Regions from separate parts of the Priestia sp. J2 genome, predicted to be linked through region 3. Evidence: riboswitches for the same ligand, from Rfam matches in the RefSeq annotation. Region 3 holds a riboswitch; each other region holds the start of a gene.
The links. Region 3 has a riboswitch for ZMP and ZTP ahead of LJY09_RS04120 (glutamate/serine transporter AimA). Riboswitches for the same ligand answer to the same signal wherever they lie in the genome.
Positions count from the first base shown of each region.

Region 1: it holds a riboswitch for ZMP and ZTP, as region 3 does, so the genes downstream of both, LJY09_RS27020 (phosphoribosylaminoimidazolecarboxamide formyltransferase) here and LJY09_RS04120 (glutamate/serine transporter AimA) in region 3, are expected to answer to the same signal.
Region 2: it holds a riboswitch for ZMP and ZTP, as region 3 does, so the genes downstream of both, LJY09_RS11950 (phosphoglycerate dehydrogenase) here and LJY09_RS04120 (glutamate/serine transporter AimA) in region 3, are expected to answer to the same signal.

Region 1 covers NZ_CP086209.1:142,148-145,430, forward strand. Annotated here, with positions in the region: gene LJY09_RS27015 (ketoacyl-ACP synthase III) at 1-866, opposite strand, end outside; ZMP/ZTP riboswitch at 1,144-1,222, shown strand; gene LJY09_RS27020 (phosphoribosylaminoimidazolecarboxamide formyltransferase) at 1,271-2,437, shown strand; gene LJY09_RS27025 (DUF2178 domain-containing protein) at 2,561-2,911, opposite strand; gene LJY09_RS27030 (helix-turn-helix transcriptional regulator) at 2,913-3,140, opposite strand.
Region 2 covers NZ_CP086208.1:2,385,330-2,388,612, forward strand. Annotated here, with positions in the region: gene htpG (molecular chaperone HtpG) at 1-1,291, opposite strand, end outside; ZMP/ZTP riboswitch at 1,500-1,578, shown strand; gene LJY09_RS11950 (phosphoglycerate dehydrogenase) at 1,747-2,946, shown strand; gene LJY09_RS11955 (hypothetical protein) at 3,071-3,283, shown strand, end outside.
Region 3 covers NZ_CP086208.1:785,780-789,062, forward strand. Annotated here, with positions in the region: gene LJY09_RS04105 (sodium:solute symporter family protein) at 1-53, opposite strand, end outside; gene LJY09_RS04110 (DUF3311 domain-containing protein) at 53-256, opposite strand; gene LJY09_RS04115 (cupin domain-containing protein) at 612-1,211, opposite strand; ZMP/ZTP riboswitch at 1,598-1,676, shown strand; gene LJY09_RS04120 (glutamate/serine transporter AimA) at 1,732-3,283, shown strand, end outside.

The DNA.
Region 1 (3,283 bases), on a different replicon from region 3:
AGAGGAATGGAAACGGAAGAAGTGTTTCCCATGTACTCGACACTAGTTAATGTCTTCTCAACCGGAAACTCTGATCTTTCACATATAGACTCAACCATTCGTAAATTGGCACTGTGTGGAACGAACCAATTTACTTCACTCTTTTGTAGATTTGCTTGTCCTAGCAATTCAGCCATACCTAAAGGAATTGTTCGAGATGCCCACTTATATACTTCTCTTCCGTTTTGCACCATCTTGCCACTCGAACTCAAAGGTTGTCCATGCATGGTAGTAGATATATTGGTGCGGTATACATGTTTACCTCCCTTTCCATTTGTACCAATATGCGTAGCAATAAAACTTGGGCGCTCTGCATCACTTTCGACCAAAACAGCTGCAGCTCCATCTCCAAATAGAACACAGGTAGTGCGATCTGTATAATCTGTAACCTTTGTTAACGTTTCTGCAGTTACGACTAAGACTTTATCATGAAGTCCAGATGTAATAAAGGCGTTTGCCATGTGTAATCCGTATGTAAAGCCCGCACAGGTAGCATTAAAGTCTAGCGCCCCAGTTGTAGGAATATCAAAGTAATCTTGTATTTGGGCTGCTACACTTGGAAATGCATAGTCGGGTGTTGTAGTTGAGACAACGATACACCCTATATCCTTTAACTCTTTTTGATACTGCTCTACTAAGTTTTCAATTGCTTTAATAGCTAGGTCAGAAGAATATTCATTTTCATCGGCAATTCTTCTTTCCCTCATGCCAGTTCGTTTCACGATCCATTCGTCGTTAGTATCTACAATTCGTTCTAAATCGTCATTTGTAAGTCTTTTTTCTGGTACGTATGTACCTATTGCTGTAATACGTGCAGTTGATTTCATTATATTCACCCTTCTTTATTACTAAGATATATAAATAGATATTAGTACTAGGTACTAATAAAGTCAATGAAATTATATGAAAAAAATGTAAATTTGGTTTATTTAGATCTAATAATAAAAATAAAAACCCTTTAAAACTATTGATTTTAAAGGGTTTTTGCTTATTATAATACCTGTTGTGTAAATTAAATTTGTGTATGATATATAATTAAAAAAGAAAAATTTGGATAAAGGTATTGTTAAAATTACTTTTATTATGTAAAATTTTCTTATAAAACAGACTATGTGTTACTGGCGTAAACATGGAGAACCATGAGGAAGCACATAGATAACGGCCGTACGCCTGGGCAAAGTATTTGAACATGAGTTCAAATACTTTTTTTATTTGGAAAGGAGATTTTCAAGTGAAAGAAATTGGTTTACGATACGGGATGAATCCAAATCAAAGTAAAGCTAACGTTCAGAATGCTGAGAACACGCCTATTAAAATCTTAAATGGAGAAGCGAGTTATATTAACTTTCTAGATGCATTAAACGCTTTTCAACTGGTTCGGGAGCTTCGACAGGCTACTGATCAACCTGCAGCTGCATCTTTTAAACACGTAAGTCCAGCAGGTGCAGCTGTGTACTCTCCACTAAATGAGACACTTACTGAATCCTATTTTGTTGAAGGCCTAGACCTGTCTCCTTTAGCGATTGCTTATGCAAGAGCGCGTGGGACAGATAGGATGTCTTCATTTGGAGATTGTGCTGCTTTTAGTGATGAAGTAGATGTAACTGTAGCTACTCTCCTCAAAACAGAGGTTTCTGATATGATTGTTGCACCAAGCTACACCCAAGAAGCATTAGAGATTTTGAAACAGAAAAAGAAAGGAAAATATCTAATTTTAGAGATTGACCCAAACCATGTGCCTGATCCAATTGAAAAAAGAACGGTATTTGGCATTACTCTAGAACAACAAAGAAATGATATACAGATTGGAAAGGAAGTTTTTAATCATATTGTTACGACTCAATCTGATATTCCTGATCATGCAAAGAGGGACCTTCTTGTCGCTCTTATTACATTAAAATATACACAATCAAACTCTATTTGTTTCGCCTTAGATGGCCAAACAATTGGGATTGGTGCCGGGCAGCAGTCCCGTATTCATTGTACGAGGTTGGCAGCTGAAAAAGCTGATAAATGGTGGTTAAGACAACATCCAAGAGCACTTAATATGAAGTTTAGAGAAGGCATTTCTCGTGTAGAAGTGAATAATGCAATTGATGGATGGTTGCATGATGATATTACTGAAGTAGAAAATGAACAATGGAAACAGTGTTTTAAAGAGATCCCTGCTAGGCTAAGTAAAAGTGAAAAACAAGAATGGTTAAAAAGATTAAAAGACGTTTCTTATGCATCTGATGCCTTTTTACCGTTTCGTGACAATATAGATCGTGCGGCTCAGAGTGGTGTTAAATATGTGGTTCAAACAGGCAATTCTTTACGAGATGAACAGGTTACAGAGGCAGCAAATGAATATGGAATGATCATGGCACATTCAGGTATACGTATATTTCACCATTAAGCTATGAATTAATATATAATCAAACCAAAAGAGCCAAGATCTCATAAAGGGACGGGCTCTTTTATACTGTTTCCGATAAGGCACAATATGTTAACTAATTCTGAATATCGTGTACAAAGTTCTTTAGTTTAAGAAATCCTTTTTATATCTAACAGCAAGATATATACCTGCAGCAAGGAATGCGAGGGAATATTTAAATAAGAAGAAAATTTGCCACATATAATCTTTTGGGAAAATGAGGTCGCATAAAATGATTCCACACAACATAATAAGGGCACTTTTTAAATTTATTTGGTTCGTTCTTTCGTCAGATACACTCATACCCAATTTTTTTTGAAATACGTATACCAAAATTATTGCGACTATAAGCGATAAAAGTCCAATACCAATCAGCATATTCCAGTTACTATTCGATTGTTCTGTCCAGGCTTTCAAAGGATTGAAAATGGCCTTTTCTATTTTGTCAGTTACCATTTCAGTCACTTCCTCTCACATAATTAAAAATATCGTTAACATCTACATCGAAAAAATTAGCTATTCGAAAAGCTAAAACGAGAGAAGGAGAATAATTATTTTTCTCCATCACATATATGGTTTGTTTGGACACCCCTACAGCGTCAGCCAATTCTTTTTGAGACATTCTTTTTAAAACTCGGTGCTCATACACTTTATTTTCAACGTAGTCACCATTTTTTTCTTTCAATGTAATCACCTTCCTTTTTTTGACTACAAATAAATAATACAACAAACTTATATAAAGGTAAAGTAAACTTATACAAAAGATAAATATTATTATACAATTTATGATAATAAAAAGGGTTAGACTCTTAGCGAGGAGTCTATCCC
Region 2 (3,283 bases), 1.6 Mb from region 3:
TTTGATCCTCAGGCATGCGTGATACATACTCGTCTAGTGTTACGAGCTTTTTCTCTGTAGAAGAATAGAATAAAAGCAGGTCTTTTAATACATCTTTGTTGCTGCCAAAGTCACTGTAAACGCCGTATTTTAGCTGACGGCCAAATGATTCATAAAACTTCTCGTACTTTTCACGTTCGTTTTTAAGCAAACTTTTTAATTCATTTTTGATTTTCTTGCCGATGTTTTTGGCAATCAGCTGAAGCTGGCGATCTTGCTGTAAGATTTCACGCGAAATATTAAGAGATAAATCTTCAGAATCTACCATACCTTTCACGAAGCTAAAGTAGTCTGGAAGAAGATCTGCGCATTTATTCATAATTAATACGCCGTTTGAATACAGTTCAAGTCCTTTTTCAAATTCTTTTGAGTAGTAATCAAACGGACTATTTTCTGGAATAAATAAAATAGCATTGTAGCGAATCGTTCCATCTACATTAATGTGAAGGTGAGTGAGCGGTTTATCAAACCCGTAGCGCTTTTCTGAATAAAATTGCTCATAGTCTTCTGAAGTCAATTCATTTTTATTTTTCTTCCAGATCGGTACCATACTGTTGATAACTTGCTCTTCTGTATAATCTTCTAGCTCGTTATCAGAACCTTCTTTAGGACGTTTTTCCGTTATGTCCATTTTAATCGGGTAGCGGATAAAGTCTGAATACTTTTTAATGATCTCTTTTAAACGATACTCTTCTAGATACTCATCATATGTTTCATCTTCTGTATTTTCTTTGATTTTTAAAATGATTTGAGTTCCAACCGTTTCTTTTTCGCAAGGTTCGATTGTATAACCATCAGCACCAGTAGATTCCCATTTATAGGCTTCATTGCTGCCTAACGCTTTACTAATCACCGTTACGACATCTGCCACCATAAACGCTGCGTAAAACCCAACGCCGAATTGGCCGATAATCGTGTGTCCGTCCTTTGTTTCATTTTCATTTTTAAACGCAAGGGAACCGCTTCGCGCAATTGTGCCCAAGCTACTTTCAAGCTCTTCTTGCGTCATGCCAATCCCAGTATCCGTAATGGTTAAGGTACGGTTAGTTTTATCTGGTATTACTTTTATGTAATAGCTTTCTTTGTTAAAACGCAAGGAGTCGTCTGTTAAGGCTTTGTAATAAATTTTATCGATTGCATCGCTTGAATTTGATAGAAGTTCTCTCAAAAATACTTCTTTTTGAGAATAGATGGAATTAATCATCATCTCTAATAATCGCTTTGATTCGGCTTTGAATTCTTTTTTTGACATAAGAAGTTCTCCTTTCAATAGGGCTTATAAAATAATTAGCACTTGAGTGGATAGAGTGCTAATCACTCTTTTTATTTAACATGTATTAGGATATTTGTCAATATATTAGGAGATTCACTAAAGAGATTAAAAATTAGACTGAAAAAAGCAAACTTTTAAAAAAAGGTTGAACGTTCTGAAAGAGTTTGCTAGAATATACTTAATTTCAAAGACTATATGTGACTGGCGAAACGCGGATAACCGTGAGGAAGCATATAGTGACGTAGCCGTTCGCCTGGGCAGAGGTAAGGGATTAATACATATCTCTTACCTCTTTCTGTTTAGGGGGAGAGGATATAGAAGTTATCAGACATGTAGGCTAAAAAACCAGACTTTTAAAAAAATTAAAAATGAAGTTCCTTTATCCAAAGGTAAAAACATGTAAAACTACGATGATAATCAGAGGAGAGTACAAAATGAGCACATTAACATTAGAAAAAGTACAAACAATCAAAACATTAAACAACATTGCACAAAAAGGTCTAAATGTTTTTAATCAAGAAGGTTATCAAATTGACAACGACAGCGAAAATCCAGATGCGATTGTCGTGCGTAGCTTTAACATGCACAGCATGGCATTTGACCAAAATTTAAAAGCTATTGCACGAGCTGGAGCAGGGGTTAATAATATACCGGTGGACGCTTGCACAGAGCAAGGTATCGTTGTATTTAATACGCCAGGAGCTAATGCAAACGCAGTAAAAGAAATGGTTTTAACTACAATTATGGCTTCTTCTCGTAACTTATTTGCTGGAGTTGAATGGACAAAAGGATTAGACGGCCAAGGTGATCAAATTCCTAAGTTAGTTGAAGCAGGTAAAAAACAGTTTGTTGGAAAAGAAATCAAAGGTAAAACATTAGGCGTTATTGGTTTAGGTGCAATTGGTGCTCTTGTAGCAAACGACGCGCTTGATTTAGATATGGACGTAATTGGTTTTGATCCATTCATTTCTGTTAATACAGCTTGGAATTTGTCTCGCAACGTACAGCGTGCAATGTCTCTAGAAGAACTATTTGCAGCATCTGACTATATTACGGTTCACGTTCCATTAACGGACGACACAAAAGGTGTTTTCAATAAAGAAACGTTTAGCATCATGAAACCTGATGTTCATATTTTGAACTTCTCACGCGGTGAGCTTGTAAACGAAGAAGATATGAAAGCTGCTCTTGAAAGTGGAAAAGTTGGTCGATATATTACAGATTTCCCAAATCAAAATGTCTTGAACATGAAAAATGTTGTGCCAATTCCTCATTTAGGGGCATCAACTCAAGAATCAGAAGAAAACTGTGCGGTAATGGCAGCACGTCAAGTGAAAAATTTCTTAGAAACAGGAAACGTTAAAAATTCAGTGAACTTCCCGAATGCATCTCTACCTTACACTGGGAAAAAACGCGTAGCTGCTTTCCATCACAACGTACCGAATATGGTAGGACAGCTTACGCAAGTATTCTCAAACTACAATTTAAACATCGCAGATATGGTGAACAGAAGCCGCGGTGAATATGCATATACAATGATCGATATTGACAATCAAGTAAGTGACGAGATTGTGCCTGAGCTAGAAGAAAAAATTGGTCAAATTGAAGGAATCATTACAAGTCGTATTATCTAATTTGGTTACCATCATATTTTAGTGTTTCAGCCCTAACTTTTCTAAGTTAGGGCTGTTTTTACATGGTATTTATCCTCATATCATTTCCTTCAGTCCCATAGCATATAGAAATATCTTTAAAGAGGTGAACGTTTTGTCAGAAGAAATGATAGGAATTTTGATAGGGTCGCTCATCGCGCTGGCAGGAACATTCATTACGTCTGTCGTAGCTATAGCGATGTCGAAAGAGCAATACAAGCAAGAGCTTCGCAAAGCATTTATCCAAAAGAAAGTTGATGCCTATACCCATGTGTGTCAAGTTATTCTAGCTATAAAAAATGATTTACTGACAATAACC
Region 3 (3,283 bases):
ACGACAAGAACAATTGCTGATGTGATTAAAAGTGCGGTTAAATTTCCTTGCATTATTCAATGTCCCCCCAAGATTTTTGTAAACGATAAATGATAAATGTACACACAGGCGTTAAGAAGACCCATAAAAATAACCATAAATGCAAAAGAGGTAATCCAAAAATAATTGGATGAATGTTATTTACAAAAGGTAAAAAAGCGAATTGAGCAATAAACGGAATGATGAATAAAATAAATATTATGAATTTTCTGTTCAATTTTTACTCCTCCTCTAAAATTTATCTAACAATGTTCACTATGATAGCAAGTCTGACATAGTAAAGCAATAAGTTTTTTGAAAATTTCGTTATAAATTACGAAAATTTTTTTAGAAAAACAAAAAAAGGGTATGAGAAGAAGATATTTGAAATGATTAGGGAAGAAAAAGCAGGGGAGAACCTAAGCGCAGTTGCCTTTGAAACAAAAAAAGAACGGAAAAGAAGAAAGGTAGTTTTCTCGATGAGATAAAGTATATTGCTATTGCATTAAAGAAAAAGAATTTGTATGTTCAAATATAGATTTATGGAAGCTATAAAAACAAGCAAATAAAAAAACTAGACAATAAGTGCTTGTCTAGTTCCACCACTCTGTCAATGGTCCTTTGTCGCCATAAACAGGATCTGTTGTAGGAATAGGTACTTGTGCAATTTCATCAAATACGTGAGGGCGATCAGTTTGTTTTCCTGTTCGTAAGTTGTAATCCATGCCCTCTGGATAAGCTCCAACCACTTTAAAATCAGCAGTTGACTGCAGACGCATATGTCCTGTACCTGCAGGGAGTACGAGTACATCCCCAGCATGCACCACGATATTTTCTCCCATATGTCCACCTAGTTTTAAGCGTGCAGATCCGCTAATTACACCTAGTGCTTCATGAGAATTGCTGTGGTAATGGTGAAAATCATATATGCCGCCTACCCAGCTGTTTTTCCAGTTGTGAGAATTAAAAATGCTCTCTACTTTCTCTTTCTTACTAATAAATACGTGTTCATACAACAAAACTGGAAGACGAGGGTGATTTGGAATGGTTCCGTCGTCATCAAAATAAAGAACTTTTACATTTGCATAATTCATAAGCATCCCTCTAACAATCTTTTTTCGTAATTTTCCCTGTTTTTTGCTTGCGTAAACAGAGAAGTTTGCTCGAAGTACTTCATTCGTTGCGAAGTGCATGATATGTAGGTGTTAACGTTTTCCCAAAAGAAGTCTCCCACTTCAAGCGTAGCTAAGTGGTGGGCAGTTTACTTTAGTATCTTTTCTTCATATTGTATATAAGTAAAGGGGCTAGTGCAAGAATTCTATGGATATATAGATGTTAATTCGTATTTTGTAAATGAATAATATATATTAATATAATTTTTAGAAGGTGATATGCTCGTTAAGTAAAAGAATCAAATAATAAGCAAGGTTAGAGTTTTAGTTGTTTTTTGTAATTAGGAAGAGATTTTAAGAAGATTTATTCGGAATTTTACGAATAATTAATTACTTTTGTAAAAGTAATGTAAACATTTTTGTGTATTGAGTAATAGTAATGAATGTTATATACTGATAAAAAATATATTCCTATATGTGACTGGCGCAACATGGATGACCATGGGGGAGCATATAGCGTATAAGCCGCGCGCCTGGGCAAACACTTGAGAAAATTTCGCAAGTGTTTTTTTATTTTCCTAGGGAAGAGGAGTAGATTTGGATGAGCAATATGCAAAGGAAGATGGGAACATTTGCTTTAACCATGACAGGCATAGGTTCGATTATCGGTTCAGGATGGCTGTTTGGAGCATGGAAAGCAGCTCAAATTGCAGGACCCGCGGCTATTTTTTCATGGGTTATTGGAATGGTAGTTATTTTGACCATTGCCCTATCGTACGCTGAACTGGGCGCGATGTTTCCGCAAGCAGGGGGGATGGTTAAATATCCTCAGTATTCACACGGATCATTTATTGGATTTTTGGCTGCTTGGGCTAACTGGATTTCAATCGCTTCAACGATAACAGTGGAGGCTATTGCATCTGTGCAATATATGAGTACTTGGCCGTGGAAATGGGCTCGCTGGACTCATGAATTAGTAGACAATGGCATTTTAACGTCCAAGGGGTTGGCAGTTGCGTCTCTGTTATTATTCATTTACTTTTTTGTGAACTATTGGACGGTAAATCTCTTTGCTAAAGCAAACTCATTTATTACGATTGTTAAATTAATTATTCCTGGTTTAACGGCAGGGGCTTTATTTTTTGCTGGTTTTCATAGCGGGAACTTTTCAAGTGAGCATGGGGTAGCACCTTACGGATGGGCGAGTGTTTTAACGGCAGTGGCAACATCAGGTATCGTGTTTGCATTTAATGGGTTTCAAAGTCCTGTAAATATGGCAGGAGAAGCAAAATCACCTAATAAATCGATTCCGGTAGCTGTAATTGGTTCAATTTTTATTGCTGGAATTGTATACATTATATTACAAATTGTTTTTATCGGAGCAGTAAGTCCGTCATCAATTGCGGATGGATGGAATCATTTGAATTTTAATTCTCCTTTTGCTGATTTAGCGATTGCGCTTGGAATTAACTGGCTAACAATTGTGTTATACGCAGATGCATTTGTTTCTCCTTCCGGCACAGGTGCTACATATACGGCAACGACTTCTAGAATGTTATACGGGATGCAGCAAAATGGATATTTGCCAAAGATATTTGGTACTCTTCATCCACTTTACAATGTCCCGCGCCCAGCTATGTGGCTAAATTTAGCAGCCTGCTTTTTGTTTCTCTTTTTATTTAGAGGATGGGGTGTCTTAGCAGAAGTGATCTCAGTAGCGACGCTTATCTCTTATATTATGGGCCCTGTAGCGCTTATAACATTAAGAAAAACGGCTTCACACTTTTACCGTCCATTTTATTTAAAAGGGGCATCAGTTATTGCGCCATGCGGCTTCGTTTTTGCTTCTTTGACGCTTTACTGGGCAAGGTGGCCACTTACAGGTGAAGTGATTTTTATTATGGCAATTGGCCTGCCAGTTTATTTTTATTACCAAGCGAAAAATAAATGGGTGGGCTTTAAAAAAGAATTTTTAACCGGGGCTTGGATGCTTATCTATTTAGCGTGCATGATTTTTATTTCCTACATAGGAAGCGAAAAATTCGGAGGCAAAAATATTTTACCTTTCGGATGGGATATGCTAGTGATTGCTTGCGTATCATTAGCCTTTTATTACTGGGGAATTAAAAGTGGCAAATCTAACCGATATATGA